Linked DNA regions of Magnetococcus marinus MC-1. The protein of the gene in region 2 binds, or shares a complex with, the protein of the main gene of each other region. Links are inferred from orthologs where the notes say so. Each region holds a gene or a part of one and is shown on either strand. Other genes may lie near its edges.

The links.
Region 1: the proteins of prfA (region 2) and prmC are in contact, whole or in part, in a crystal structure (PDB 2B3T), measured with the Escherichia coli proteins. The link is inferred for Magnetococcus marinus MC-1 from one-to-one orthologs.

What each region holds. Positions count from the first base shown.
Region 1 is NC_008576.1:4,371,910-4,379,511, forward strand. The notes cover bases 2,594-5,401. They hold prmC (peptide chain release factor N(5)-glutamine methyltransferase), read left to right. Parts: upstream 2,594-3,466; coding sequence 3,467-4,336; downstream 4,337-5,401. Other genes in these bases: MMC1_RS17955 (DsbE family thiol:disulfide interchange protein), read left to right, coding at 2,594-2,700; MMC1_RS17960 (cytochrome c-type biogenesis protein), read left to right, coding at 2,700-3,215; MMC1_RS20690 (peptidoglycan DD-metalloendopeptidase family protein), read right to left, coding at 4,557-5,401. In the rest of the region: cytochrome c maturation protein CcmE, read left to right, coding at 1-137; MMC1_RS17950 (heme lyase CcmF/NrfE family subunit), read left to right, coding at 174-2,138; more of MMC1_RS17955, read left to right, coding at 2,140-2,593; more of MMC1_RS20690, read right to left, coding at 5,402-6,782; MMC1_RS17975 (GGDEF domain-containing protein), read left to right, coding at 7,289-7,602. UniProt on the Escherichia coli protein: Methylates the class 1 translation termination release factors RF1/PrfA and RF2/PrfB on the glutamine residue of the universally conserved GGQ motif, i.e. on 'Gln-235' in RF1 and on 'Gln-252' in RF2.
Region 2 is NC_008576.1:4,582,151-4,589,791, reverse strand. The notes cover bases 4,795-7,641. They hold prfA (peptide chain release factor 1), read right to left. Parts: upstream 6,838-7,641; coding sequence 5,752-6,837; downstream 4,795-5,751. Other genes in these bases: hemA (glutamyl-tRNA reductase), read right to left, coding at 6,967-7,641; MMC1_RS18740 (3'-5' exonuclease), read right to left, coding at 4,802-5,653. In the rest of the region: MMC1_RS18765 (TatD family hydrolase), read right to left, coding at 1-641; MMC1_RS18760 (FecR family protein), read right to left, coding at 656-1,390; rpe (ribulose-phosphate 3-epimerase), read left to right, coding at 1,499-2,173; MMC1_RS18750 (secondary thiamine-phosphate synthase enzyme YjbQ), read right to left, coding at 2,645-3,049; ilvA (threonine ammonia-lyase, biosynthetic), read right to left, coding at 3,082-4,593. UniProt on the Escherichia coli protein: Peptide chain release factor 1 directs the termination of translation in response to the peptide chain termination codons UAG and UAA.

The DNA.
Region 1 (7,602 bases), 210 kb from region 2 along the record:
AAGGGGAGTGGTTAAACACCAAACCCTTTATCGCCCATACCATCCTGGCCAAACACTCCGAAGATTATATGCCTGTAGAGATGAATGCCGAGGCGATTCAAAAATCCCGCGAGAACATTCTTAAATCTTTGCAATAACCTGACGTTTTCCCCGGCCTTGTGGAGCCGTTTGCTATGTGGATAGAAGTTGGACATTATGCCGCCATCCTGGCGTTGCTGCTGAGTATTACCCAAATGGTCACCCCTATGGTGGGCATACGCAGTGGTCAGATGGCCTGGGTCAGGGTTGGTCGCTACAGCGCCTTTGCGGTGTTTTTGCTCTTGAGCGTAGCCAGTGGCACACTGATACACGCCTTTATGAGCCACGATTTTTCCGTGCTCTATGTGGCCCGCAACTCTTCCTTGAGCCTGCCATCCTTCTATTTGGCCACCGCCATGTGGGGGGGACATGAGGGCTCTTTGTTGCTGTGGGCTTGGTTAATGTCCTTTTTTATTGCCGTTGCAGCATGGCGCCACTGGAACACCCACTCGGTCTCGATGCCCTGGATTTTGACCATTCTAGGGGCCGTGACCCTGGGTTTTCTGTGCTTGGTATTGCTGCTCTCTTCGCCCTTTGAGCGGCTGTTTCCCATCCCCATGGATGGACGGGATCTTAATCCGCTGTTGCAAGATCCTGGTATGGTTTTTCACCCCCCCTTTCTCTATCTGGGTTATGTGGGTTTTGCGGTTCCCTATGCCTTTGCCATGGCGGCACTGATAACCGGACAGGCCAAGGATGAGTGGATCTTGGCAACCCGGCGCTGGACCCTGTTTGCCTGGACCATGCTTACGACGGGCATCGTGTTTGGTGCCTACTGGGCCTATTATGAGCTGGGCTGGGGCGGCTATTGGGCTTGGGATCCGGTGGAGAATGCCTCTTTCATGCCCTGGTTAACCGGTACCGCCTTTTTGCATTCGATCATGGTGCAAGAGCGCCGCCAGATGTTTAAGGTATGGAATCTATTCCTGATTATCACCACCTTTTCGCTCTCACTGCTGGGTACCTTTTTGGTGCGTTCGGGGGTGCTTAGTTCGGTACATGCGTTTGCTACCGACCCGGGCCGGGGTATGTTTATTTTAAGCTTTATGGCGGTTATGTTGCTGTTTAGCTTTGGTGTGCTGGTGTGGCGAGCCGATGCCTTAAAAGCGGAAAACCGCATGGACGCGGTGGTGTGTCGCGAGAGCACCTTCTTGTTTAATAACCTGTTCCTGTTGGTTGGGGCGATCACGGTGCTGCTGGGCACCCTCTACCCGCTCGCTTTGGAAGCGTTGATGGATGCCAAGGTCACGGTGGGCCCCCCCTACTTTAACAAGGTGTTTGTGCCGATTATGCTGGGCCTGCTTATTCTGATGGGCATTGGTCCCTTGATCTCTTGGCGGCGGGCCGCCCAGGGACAGTTAAAAAAGAACTTTTTGGTGCCGGGTCTGTTGGCCTTGGTGGGGATTCCTATCGCCCTGCTCTTGGGTGTGCAGCACCCTTACGCCATTGTTACGGTGATGATCATTCTGTTTGTGGGCAGCACCCACCTTATTGATGTACAGCGGGGCGTTGCGGCTCGCCTTCAAGCGGGTAGCCACAACCCCATTTCTGCTTTCGTTAAAATGGTCGCCCGTAACAAGCGCCGCTACGGTGGCCTGACGGTGCATATTGGCATTCTGGTTATGTGCGCGGGTTTTATTGGCAGTGGCATGTTCCAGGAGGTTCAGACCGTCATTATGCAACCCGGCGATAAGGTACGCCTTTCGGGTTGGGAGCTGACCCTGGAAAAGTACCATCAGGTGCGTAAAGATAACTGGACAGCAACCGAAGCGGTGATGCATGGCGTGCGGGAGGATGGTCTGACCGTCAGCTTGCATCCCCAAAAACGTAAGTATGATAACCATGAGATGGAGACCACCGAGGCCTCCATTATCAACTTTTTCTGGGAAGATCTCTATGTGGTGTTGGGAGATCGCATCCCTGGCAAGGGGTGGGCCATTAAAGCCTACCGCAACCCCTTGATTAGCTGGGTTTGGTATGGCTCCTTCATCATCGCGGCGGGGGCTATACTGGCACTCTTCCAGGGACGCCGTTTTAAACGCATCCAGGGGGCCTCTTAGTATGGGTAAGCTATGGAAAATCCTACTGCTTGGCGTGATTGTGGGTATCTTGGTCTTAATGGCGTTGGGACTGGGGCACGACAGCAAAAAAATTCCTACCGCCTTGTTGGATAAGCCTGCGCCCCCCTTGCGGGGACCGGCCCTTACTGGTTCGGCCACCATTGATATCGCTGACTATAAGGGCAAATGGGTTTTGGTCAATTTTTGGGGCTCTTGGTGTGGTGCCTGCGTCAGTGAGCATCCTGAATTACTGCAACTGGATCGTATTGCCAAACAGCGGGATGATTTTGCCATCATAGGCATTGATTATAAAGATACCCGCTCGGGAGCCATCTCCTTTTTGCAGCGTCATGGCACACCCAGCTACGCGATGGTTTTTGACCCCGATCAGAAGGTGGCCATTGAGTGGGGCGTGGTGCGGGCACCGGAGAGTTATTTTGTCAACCCCGCTGGGAAAATCGTCAAAAAAGAGTATGGCCCACTGATGCCTGGCTGGTTTGACAAAGTGGCACTGCCGCTTATGCGCACCCACACCCCCTCGCCCACACCAGGAGCATCCTAATGGCTCGCCTTATCATGTTGGCCTTCGTGCTGCTGCTCTCCCACGCTTTGGCACTACCGGTTTTGGCGCAACAGAGCCCGCCGGTAAATAGCCTTAAAGCGGAAGACCCCAAAGAGGGGCTGGTGCGTAAGATCGCCTCGGAGCTGCGCTGCGCGGTGTGTCAAAGTCAATCGGTCTATGACTCCAATGCCGATCTGGCTAAAGATATGTTACAGGTGGTGCGGGATAAGGTGCATGAGGGCATGCCAGAGGATGAAATCCGTCGCTATTTTCTAGACCGCTACGGCGACTATATCTATATGGAACCGGTGATGAACAGCCGTAATCTCGCCCTATGGGCAGGCCCCTTTGCCGCACTGTTGTTAGGCGGTTTGGGCTTGTGGTTTGCCATACGCAGCTGGTACCGCCCCAAGTCTACCTCGGCTGCAAGCAACAACCAGACGCCCGCGCAGGCCAAAGCCGCTGACACCATGCACAACCGTATTCAGCAAGAACTGGATCGTATTGATATGTAAAGGCGGGTTTAGGCTGCTGCACAGGTAGCGTGCTACGCGGGGGCAGCGCCACCCCAACGGATCGCTTTGTGGGTTGACACACCTCGCTACCGAGCATGCATTTGGGCGGGCTCCAGCAACAAGCAAGCGACCTTGGGCCGACCTGCTGCTCTCTTGCATGGCAAAAGATCCCTTTAACGTGCTTTCCACCAGGGGCGGCCCAACACCCCTTCTGCTGCCTAATACGGCAACTCTGCCCCATGGATTTTGGCATGTCTCAGACTGAAACTTGGACGGTCCGCCGCATTTTACAATGGACCACCGATTGGTTAAGCAAACAGGGGGTTGGCTCACCCCGTTTGGATGGAGAACTGCTGCTGGCCCACACCCTTACGCTGCGCCGCCTGGATCTCTTTTTAGACCCCGACCGCCCCCTAAGTCCAGATGAATTACAGCGCTACAAGGCCTTTATCAAACGTCGTGCGGCACGGGAACCGGTTGCCTATATCGTTGGCAAAAAACCCTTTTTACATTGGGAACTCACCGTTACAGCCGGGGTATTAATCCCCCGTCCCGAAACCGAACATCTGGTGCAAGCTGCCCAGGATTTTTTTAATCAACAACAGCGCGCCCCCCACACCATTCTGGATATTGGTACCGGCAGTGGTGCCATTTTGCTTGCCCTCTTAGACCACTTTAACGAAGCCCAAGGCATTGGTATTGACATCAGTAAAGCGGCGCTTGCCTGTGCCCAACACAATGGTGAACAGCTCAACCTCAACAACCGAGCGCAGTGGCTTTACAGTCATTTTTGTGATGATCTACCCCATGAGAGCCGCTTTGACCTGATTCTCTCCAATCCCCCCTATATCAATAGTGATGTTATCCCTACCTTAGAAGCTGAGGTTAATCAGTGGGAGCCGCGATTGGCCCTTGATGGGGGTGTTGATGGCATGCAGGCCTATCAGCAGATTATACCTGCCGCGGTGGCACGGTTAAACCCTGGGGGCCTACTCGGGGTTGAGATTGGCCATGACCAAGGCCCTCGTGTGGCAGCCCTCATGCAACAACATGGCCTGCAACAGGTGGTGGTCCACAAGGACTACGCCCAACATGATCGGGTGGTGTTGGGCCACCGCTAGCCCCGGTTTAACATCTGTTAAACGCTATGAACTGGTGCTGGTGCGGCTTACCGGGGCTTCGCCCCAGACCCCCACGAGGGCTTCGCCCCTCGACCCCACCAGAGGCCGCGGCCCCTAGAGCCGCATCACTTCCCCATTCTTTCTAGTAGGTACGGTATCAAAAAAAGGGCGGGTCGCCCTCAAGCCGACCCGCCCTTTTTGATCCCTCTGCGCTCTAACCCTATTCGGATAAGGCCGCCACCACATTGGAGCTGCTACGCAACATCGCCGTCAACTTTTGGCTGCGCTTATTAAAGTCAGCCAGATATTGCGATGGCACACTCTTACCCATAGGCAATTTAATCTGCAAGGGGTTTACCTGACGACCACGTACCCGCACCTCATAGTGCAAATGGGGACCCGTAGCGGCACCCGTGGCCCCTACATAACCAATCACTTCACCCTGTTTTACCTGAGAACCCACACTCAAACCCCGCTTAAAGGCACTCATATGGGCATAAGCCGTAGAGTAGGTGCCATTATGCTTTACCAATATCAGGTTGCCAAAGCTGCCCTTGTGCGCCCGGTAGATAATCTGACCACTGCCCGACGCCCGAATAGGGGTGCCACTGGGGGCCGCATAATCGACACCCTTGTGGGCGCGGGTAAAACCAAAAACAGGATGTTTACGCGCCAAGGAGAAACGCGAAGAGATGCGCGTAAAATCTACTGGTGCGCGGATAAACATTTTCTCCACGCTGGAACCATCGGGCTTATAATAGCCCACCTGACCACGGGGATCCTGATAACGAATTGCCTCGTAAGCATTGCCCTGGTTGACAAATTTGGCCGCCAGAATGTTACCATTCCCCACCTTGCGCCCATCGACATAGAGCTCTTCAAAGACCACGGTAAATTGGTCTCCCGCTCGAATGTCCCGGGCAAAGTCCACATCCCATTCAAACAGTCCGGCCAGACGCATCGCCAAGTTTTGTGACAGCCCCACATTACGGGCGGCCACCAACAAAGAACCGTTAATGGTACCCGCTACGCTACGTACCTGCACCTCGTAGGCTTTTTGCACCATCTCTGCGCGTAATGAATTGTCCGCTTTTTGGGCAATAAACAGCGTCTTATCTTTGGCCACCGCATAGCTAAGACCAATCAACTCATGCTTAGCATCAAAAGCCATATTCAGTTCACAACCCGGACGCAACCGCCGGGCAATATCAAAATCTGCCTGCTGCTGGGCGGCCTTGGCGACCTCAAAAGCCACAAGATTAGAGACCTCATGACGGGCCAAAATGGCACTAAACATATCCCCCGGGCGGACCTTTTCGCTCACTATCTGCTTAGCTGCCGGAAAACGTGAACGCATCTCATCGTTCTTCGCCTTGACCGCTTCTGCTGCACTGGGTTGTTCCTCTTCCGCAGCGGCATCCGCCAGGGTCACATCTTGCTCGTCCGTTTCGGCTTGCTGACCTTCAGCCTGTGCTGTTTGGGTCTGCTGTGGATCCACGACCGCCTGTTGATCAAGCGCCTGCTCCTCTTCGCTGGAAGCGTTATCCAGATGTGCTACGCTTTTAGGTGCCGGAGCAATTTTTGCGACCTTCTCACCGGTCTGACCCTCTTCGGCCTGTTCCCCGTTGGTACCATACAGTGCCGCCAAACCTGGGGACATGGTGCTGGGGGTCGCTGCGGTTTGCTGTACCTCAACCCGAGGCAAAGCAATTGAAGCGGCCAACCGCATATCTTGATCCAGCAGTTGTGCCTTAAACGATTTTAAATCCGTCGTGGTAATAACCAGCGTACGGTTTTTGCTAATGGCATAATAAAAACCACGAAAGCTATTGTGGCTGTCCCGACGAATGAGCACCGGATTGCCAGCGCGCATGTACCGTGCGAGGTCATAGAGCGGTTTGGCCTCGCGATACATCGCCAGTGCGGCCCCATAAGGAATTTCATAGCGTTGCAGCATATTTGTTATGCTGTCGCCGGGTCGAACTTGATCTTCTTGCAGAGTGGTGGTCGCCACCGCCATGACAGGTTCATCGGTCTCGGCGTGGGTACCTAAGCCCAGGGGTAGATCGACACTGGGCGCCGAGGCACGGTTAACCTCCAACTCTTGGGGGGTTATTAAGCCCGCCAACAGATCTGGCTCGATCAAAGCTTCCGGCGAGAAGATGGCCGTACGGGTTGGTTCATTGTCCAAACGAGGCGGCGTCAAAGGCAGCAAACCGGCACGGTTAAGCACCATAGCATCCTGAAATCGCTGACCGGGATGGTTCAGTGAGTGTCCCGTATGGGCATCCAACACGCGGTGGGCCACCAACCCCCCCACCGTCAAAGCACCCACCAGGAAAAAGCGCAGCCATCGACGCTCCGGGCGTTGCTGGCGTGACACAAACCCACTGGTGCGGGTGTGGGATCCCACGCGGTTAAGGTATTTTTTACTTCCAGGATTCATAGAGTTATCCGCTGACTGTATTGTATAGCCATTAAGGCAACGGGGAGAGACCCAGTGACCTTAATATGCAATTCGCAGTCCTTTTTCCGCAGACATGCTGGAAAAATTTTATGCTGCTGCGCAAGCTGCTGAATGCGTCAGGTAAAACCAGTGCAAAATAGCGTGTATGAACATGTTTTGTCAAGAATCTCGGCTTGTTATGTGACTACTACGGTCAAAAAGCTTATATAACAATATAATCATGTAATACAAGTTTAATTCGACCTATAAAAACAAATTCATAGTGTATTAACAAACGTCCTTACACTTTGAAAAAATCTCACTAAATCAATACTTAACAAAATCTATTGCGCCAACCGAACCCAAACTTGACCGGGCGTATAGGCACACCATGCCAAAAAACCCTAAACGGCCATCTTTTACTACGCCCTTTACCTCAGCTTGCCGATAAAGAGAATAGGCTATTTTTTCCGTTATGGCTTATCCAAGCAAGGCAGACTATACCCATGCAAGACACCGTCACCTTACTCGAAGAGACGCTTGCTAAGCTCAAACGAAACCCGGCTGATGTAGCGGGTGCGCAAAAAATTATACGGGATCTTATTGTTAAGGGTCCCTGTGACGGTGAACTTGCCCAGATTAAACAGCTGGTCGATACCGTCTTGACCCATTTGGTCAAACCTTCTCTTGAAAAGAGCCATGAACGACAGGCCCAACTTACCCGCTTGCAAAAGGAGCTCTCCAAACAAAGGGTCCCCGATCTAGAGAAACTGAATGGTGATCTGCAAACCATCACCCCTTGGATCACCCAGCCACCCGA
Region 2 (7,641 bases):
CGGGTATCGGCTTGGGGGCCCAACACCGGACTGTCGGACTCCAACAACAAGGCGTGCAGGGGGAGTTTGACCACCAACTCCCGTAGCTGCCCTGAACGCACCACCGCCGGAGGAATGGAGAGATACCAGCCCGCCTCCACCGCCTGTAGGGCCGCTTTGTGGGGTCCATGATAGGCGTGCAACTGCACCCTTTTGGCATCCTCTTGAAGCAGCAACTCCACCACCTGTTTACCCGCCCCCCGTGAGTGGCAGTTAAGGGGTAGATCCCACGCTTCACTCAACTGAACAAAACGGCTGAGCACCGCCCGTTGCACCGCCCGCTGCGGCTCTTCTTTAGCTAGCATATAATCCAGGCCCACTTCACCGATGGCCACCCAGCGCTGTTGATGCTGTTGCATAAAGGCAATCATGGCCTCTGCTTGATCCAGGTCGGCATATCCGGGGTAGAGGCCGCAGGCCGGTTTTAGCAGGGGGTAGCTGTCGCACAGTGCCAAGGTGCGTTGGGCATCGGCCAGGGTTTCACTTACCGCCACAATGGCGGTAACACCGGCGGCGTGCGCCCGTGCCAATACTGCGTCCCGATCGGCGTCAAAGCGGTCATCGCAAAGGTGAGCGTGGGTGTCGATCAACGGGTGGGACATGAGCAAGGCACTCCCTAAAGTGAATAGCGGCTGATACCTGTGATCGAGGAGATAAAGGGCGGTTTACGCAGCACCAGGGCCTCCAGCATGGTCAATTCGGCATCCGTATGGTTGATGACCGGGGCTGTAACCATCAGGTTATCCCCATGGCGGTCAATATAGCGGGGATCATCATGATGGTGGGTTTGGATGCGGGCCTGCATGTTCGGGTTGGCGGTGGGGGTGATTGTTACCGTTCCATAGCAGGTACAGGCGTAGGTGCGTTGCGCTTCCAGTTCTAAATAGATGCCGGTACCGTGAATGCCGATCAAGGCTTGAGGGGTGCGCAACTGTCGGCGTCCTTGTGCAAAGACCGAGAGCACCCCGCCGGATTGCAATAAAAATCCTGGTACCCCCAATGTTTCTGCAAGGGTGCTTGGGGAGGCATCGGTCACCACAGCAGCCTCGGTAACTTGGGCCAGGGTAGGGGGGTCTAGCTGCAACTGGGTCTCCGGGCGCAGCAGCAGGGCATCTTGCCCTATCACCACCACCGCTTGGGTACCCATATCGGTCTGCAAGAGGGCTCCCGCTGGGATGGCCTCACCCTGCATGAGGGAGTGCCCGTTGGCCGTTATGCCACCGGCACCAAGGTGTAAACCCGGTTTAATCATACCCCGCTGCATACAGGCGCTGAGCCATGGTGTGAACATGCCCCAAGCGACGACCCATTGCAGCATGTGACGACGACTTAACCCCCGTGGATGTGTCATGTTTTGCCCTCTGTTGGTGAAAAAGCCTTGCTCCAGACGCCCATCTTGACCACAATCCCCCCTAACCGATACGACCCCTACGACCTCTTACCCGGGAGCGAGACCAGCATGATTAAAATAGCCCCCTCTATCCTCTCCGCTGACTTTGCCCGCTTGGGCGAAGAGATCCGTATGGTAGAGGCGGCTGGTGCCGACTATATCCATGTGGATGTTATGGATGGCCACTTTGTGCCCAACCTAACCATGGGCCCACCGGTGGTGGCCTCTATTCGTAAGGTAGCCACCAAACCCCTGGATGTCCACCTGATGATCTCGCCGGTAGACCCCTACATTGAGGCCTTTGCCCAAGCGGGTAGTGACATTATTACCGTGCATGCCGAGGCGACCCACCATCTTGATCGTACCCTTAACCTTATCAAAGAGTATGGAAAAAAGGCTGGGGTTTCTATTAATCCCGCCACCCCGGTGAGCGCCATTGAAAATGTCATGCACTTGGTCGATATGGTATTGGTGATGAGTGTGAACCCCGGTTTTGGTGGGCAGAGCTTTATTCCCCACAGCTTAAACAAGGTGCGCCAAGTGCGGGAGATGATCAACCGCCAGGATCGCCCCATTGAACTCCAGGTAGATGGCGGCGTAAAACCGGATAACATCGCCAAAATAGCCGAAGCAGGGGCCAATGTGTTTGTGGCCGGTTCAGCCATCTTTTCCCAACCGGACTACCGGGCTGTCATGGATAGCATGCATAAAAATGTGCGGGATTCCCAAAAAAATCCAGATTAAGTGTTTGTTACATAAGGGTTACACTTTTCAGGAAATGGTTACAATCCCCATGGGCGCACCTTACCAACACCGGTTCACGCTTTCTACGCTGTTATTGTAACATACCGGATATAAAGTCTATATTTGGATTTAAGCCCCCTACATTGTGCCGCGCTGTAGGGGGCTTTTTTGTTATTTATGGGGGGAAATATGGGATTTTAGGGTGTGGTCAGCACCACACTATAAAAATTAGAATTTCATTATGAACTAACATAGAGGATACTCACTCTATACTGAGGATGAACGATACAAGGGTAGCGATAACACCCTTTAGGGATGGCGCATACAGCTAGGCTTGCCGGGCTGTTGCCATCGCCCTGCCATCTCCCTCCTCCCCCCCTTAAGCGGAGGTGGTGTGGGCGTGAAAAGTGGGCTGGAGTTCTGCCAAACTCCAGCCCTTTTTTTGTACGGTAGCATCCCCAGCGGGCAACCCTAACCCTCGCTAAGGGTTAGGATGACCTTGCGGGCGCGGGGTCCGTCAAATTCGGTAAAATAGAGGCCTTGCCAAGTACCGAGCAACAGTTTACCCCCCTCGATTGGTACACTTAGAGCGTGCCCCATCAAGCTTGCTTTCAGGTGGGCGTGGCTGTTGCCTTCGGCATGGCGGTAGTTCCCATGGATGGGCACCAATTGATCCAGGGTCGCCAATATATCCCGAGCCACGTCGGGATCACAGTTTTCATTGACGGTGATGCCAGCGGTGGTATGGGGCACAAACAGGTGGCATAGACCCTGTTGCATTTTCGCTTTGCTTATTAGGGCATTGACCCCATCGGTTATATCAATGAAGGCTTGGGCACGACCACTGTTGACCGCTAAGACATGGCGTTTTAACATGGTTTTTACTCCTGTCTAACCCATGTGATCGCCTAGAGAAACAGCTTATAGGCAGGATTCTCACTCTCATCTACATAGCGAAAACCCAGCTTATCTAGGCAGCTTTGCAATTGATCGTGTTGCTCAGGGGGCACCTCCAGACCAATCAACACCCGACCATACTCCCCGCCGTGTAGTCGGTATTGAAACAGTGAGATGTTCCAATCCGCCTGCATGGTGGTAAGAAAGTGGGCCAAGGCACCGGGCCGTTCGGGGAAACGAAAACGCAAAAGACGCTCATGCTGCACCACATGGGAACGCCCGCCAACCATATGACGCAGGTGGGTCTTGGCCAGATCGTTTTCGGTAAGATCCACAAATTGATAGTGGAAACTCTGTAACCGATGGGCGAGCAGTTGTCGTTCGGCTGGTTCACGCAGATCAATGCCCACAAAGATATGGGCGGCATCGCGCCCCGATAGACGGTAGTTAAATTCGGTAATATTATGGTCCCCCACCACCTCTTGGCAAAAGTGGCGTAGAGCACCGGGCTGTTCAGGTATGGTGATGGCAAACAGCGCCTCGCGTTGCTCCCCAACCATGGTGCGTTCGGTTACATAACGGAGCCGCTCAAAGTTCATATTGGCCCCGCTATTGATGACCACCAAGCGTTGACCGGTTATGCCTTTTTCCGCCACATAGCGGCGTAAACCAGCCAGCGCTAAGGCCCCTGCGGGCTCTACAATGGCACGGGTGGCTTGATAGGTCCACTTGATGGCGGTACAGATCTCATCCACATTGACCCGCACCATCTCATCCACATACTGTTCACACAGCGCCAGGGTGCGTGTACCAACCTCACGCACCGCCACCCCATCGGCAAAGATGCCCACTTGGTCTAAAGAGACAATCTTGCCCGCCTCTAGGGCGCGGGCCATGGCATCGCTATCGGTGGGTTCTACGCCAATAATACGGATCTGCGGTAGCAGATTTTTTACATAGGTGGCAATGCCCGCAATCAACCCCCCGCCGCCGACCGGAACAAAAATGGCGTCCAGTTGATTACCGCTCTGGCGCATAATCTCCAGCCCCACGGTACCCTGTCCGGCGATCACCAGCTCATCGTCAAAGGGGTGAATAAAGGTCATGCCGTTGTGCTGAGCCAGCTCTTTACAGTGGTCGGCGGCGATGGAGTAGTTATCCCCATGCAGCACCACCTGGGCACCAAACTGTTTGACCGCCCCCACCTTGATCTCTGGGGTGGTGCAGGGCATCACAATGGTGGCAGATAACCCCAACTGACGGGCGCTAAAGGCCACCCCTTGCGCATGGTTGCCCGCAGAGGCCGCAATAATGCCCCGGGCCCGCTGCTCAGGGGTAAGCTGCGCCATTTTGTTGTAGGCCCCGCGTAATTTAAACGAAAAGACAGGCTGTAGATCCTCGCGTTTAATAAAAACTTGGTTGCGTAGCTGCGCCGAAAGCCAAGCCGACTGTTCCAAAGGGGTCTCCACCGCAGCCTCGTAGACGCGGGAAGTAAGAATGTGGCGAAACAGTTGTTCGGACATGGGCAACCTTTGTATAAAAGGGCAGTGTAGATCCTCCATGGTAGCGAAACCCATGAGATCTACGCATTAAAAGCGAGGTTACGCCCAGCCATAACCGTAGAGAAGCGCAGGACGCAACATAGAGTAGGGAAGCCACCACGCAACAGGGGTTCCCCGCTTTTAGCGGTAAGCGGACGGCAAGCGAGGATAACCCCCTCCACGCCCCACATTAAGCCGTGGTCATCTTGGTCAGGCGTTCCCACTGTTGCAAATAGGCCAACAGATGGGGCTTTTGTGCCCCTTCCCGTTCGATCAAGGCGCGCACCAGATTTTGCTCATTTTGATAGGTCGCCCCATCAAAATGGCCAGAAAAATGGACCATGCGCAGCCACAACAGATAGGTGGTTAGGGCGTCAAATTCATTATAGGCCACAATATCGGCCAGACGACCATCCAACCACATTTGCGGCACCTGATCCCCGGCCACATCCATCTTGCCCGGAATACCCGATAGGGTTGCCATCTCATGCAGGGAGGGGGTGAACTGTCCCCACCCTGAGACCACCTCTTTAAGGTCCACATGCCAATCGCCGCCACGGGCAAAGTAGTCAACCCCTTCCCACGGTTTGTTGGGGCGATGAGCAAATTTGGGCTGATGCATGCCACGAATGATGCCACGTTGCAACATCGCCTTAATATCGGCACTAATGGAGTTATACCCCACCAGCTGCGGTTTTTTTTCACCCACGCCTTGGAGAAAGCGGCTGAGCACAGCATCCTCTTTGGCATAGGGTGCCTGAGTATCCGCCACCTCTTCTGGCAGGGACATCAAGGTAACGGTGATGGTGCCATCCTGGTGCTGACGGCGTACCACCGCAGCGATGGAGATAAACCGACAGAGCGCCGTTTTTAGATAGGGTGTTGGGTTCTCCTCGGTGGCCCCCCCCTGTTTCCACATCTCCGCCAATACCTGGGCATCGGTCAGATCCTCATCTAAGTTATAGAGCATGCGGCCTGCCAAAGGGTCGGGGGTCCACTCGGCATCAAAGGCCCAGACGGTGTGGTGTACAAATTTGATCATGGTAAACGCACCGTGACACTATTAAGACCAGCGGTCTTTATTAAAAAAGGTAAAGCCATAAAAGACTTTAGAAAAGTTACGTAAAAGATAAAGGGGGATTAATCTCCCCCGCCCAAGTGGGCCAGTTTGGAGGCTTGATCGTGGGCGGTCAAGGCATCCACTACCTCAGCCAACCCTCCTTGTAGCACCTGATCAAGTTTATGTAACGTCAGGTTGATGCGGTGATCCGTAACCCGGCTCTGGGGAAAGTTATAGGTGCGAATCCGCTCAGAGCGGTCACCGCTGCCCACCTGTCCCTTGCGCGCTTCGGCCCGCTGCGAATCGGCCGCCTGTTGTTGGGCATCCAGTAAACGGGCTTGTAGCACTTTCATGGCCTTGGCTTTGTTTTTGTGCTGGGATTTTTCATCCTGACAGATCACCACCAAGCCAGTGGGCAGGTGGGTAATGCGCACCGCCGAGTCGGTGGTGTTAACGCTCTGCCCACCAGGACCGGATGAGCGGTAGACATCAATACGCAGATCTTTATCTTCGATATGCAACTCCACCTCATCGGCTTCAGGCAGGATCGCCACTGTCACCGCCGAGGTGTGAATGCGTCCGCCCGTCTCGGTGACTGGAATGCGCTGTACCCGATGCACCCCCGACTCATATTTTAGGCCCATGTAGGCCCCTTTGCCCTGCACCATGGCGATGAGCTCTTTATAGCCGCCCAGATCGGTGGCGCTGCTGGAGAGCATCTCAATGCGCCACCCTTTGATTTCGGCAAAACGGCCATACATGCGAAATAGGTCAGAGACAAATAGGGCAGCCTCTTCACCGCCGGTACCGGCGCGGATTTCCAAGATCACGTTTTTGTCGTCATTGGGATCTTTGGGGAGCAGCATAAGGTGTAGATGCTTCTGACTCTGCTCCAATTTATTTTTTAGGGTTTCCCGCTCCTCGCGGGCCATCTGCCGCATCTCGGCGTCATCACCGGCCTCGGCCAACATCTCATCGGTCTCCGCGAGCTGTTGCAGGATAGCCAAGTGGGCCTGCCATGCTGCCACAACGGGTTCCAGATCGGAAAACTCTTTGCTGTAGGCGGCAAACCGTTTGGAATCCGACACGGTCGTAGGGTCGGCCAAGTGGGCGGAAAGCTCCGCATGACGGCTGGTTAGGGATTCAAGCTTCTCTTCAATGGCCATGGGGTCTCTTGGCGATTCTGTATGAAAAGGTTGATAGGCATTCCAGCGACCGCCTAAAGGGAGGCCGCCAGGGCTTTAAGGTTGTGGGTTTAGGGCGTTACAGAGAGGACGCAAAACAAGGGAAGTCCGCTAGTCGTCATCCAACTTATAGAGTTTGCGGGCCGCATCGATATAACGGTCGCCGTCATGCTCATTGGTTAGGCTACGTAACCGTTCGGTGGGATCATGCATCAACTTATTGACCAGTTGGCGGGCCAGATTTTCGACCCTTTGCCGGTCGGTATCACTTAGATCCCAGCCTGCCAAATGTTTTTGCAAGAGCTGGTCTTTGGCCGCTTCGGCCTTGCGGCGCATCTGTTTGATGGTGGGCACCACATCCAGGGTATCCAACCATTGGATAAACAGGGGGGTTTCCCCCTCGATAATCTGCATGGCAGCCTGAGCGGCCTCGGCACGGTCTTGGCGGTTGTCGTTGACGATTTTATTAAGGTCGTCCATATCGTAAAGAAAAGCGCTATCCACTTGACCGATCTCGGGATCTAAATCCCGAGGTACGGCAATATCAATAAGAAATATGGGGCGTTGGCGACGGCTTTTGAGAGCCTGTTTCACCATATCCGGCCCGACCATATAGACGGTGGAGCCGGTGGAGGAGATGACAATATCGGCGCGATGTAGATTTTCGGCCAATGCTTCGATGGGAAAAGCATGACCATCAAACTGCTGCGCAAGATCCACTGCGCGGCTAAAGGTGCGGTTGGTCACCAGCACCTCTTTGACCCCATGGGTTACCAGATGGCGGGC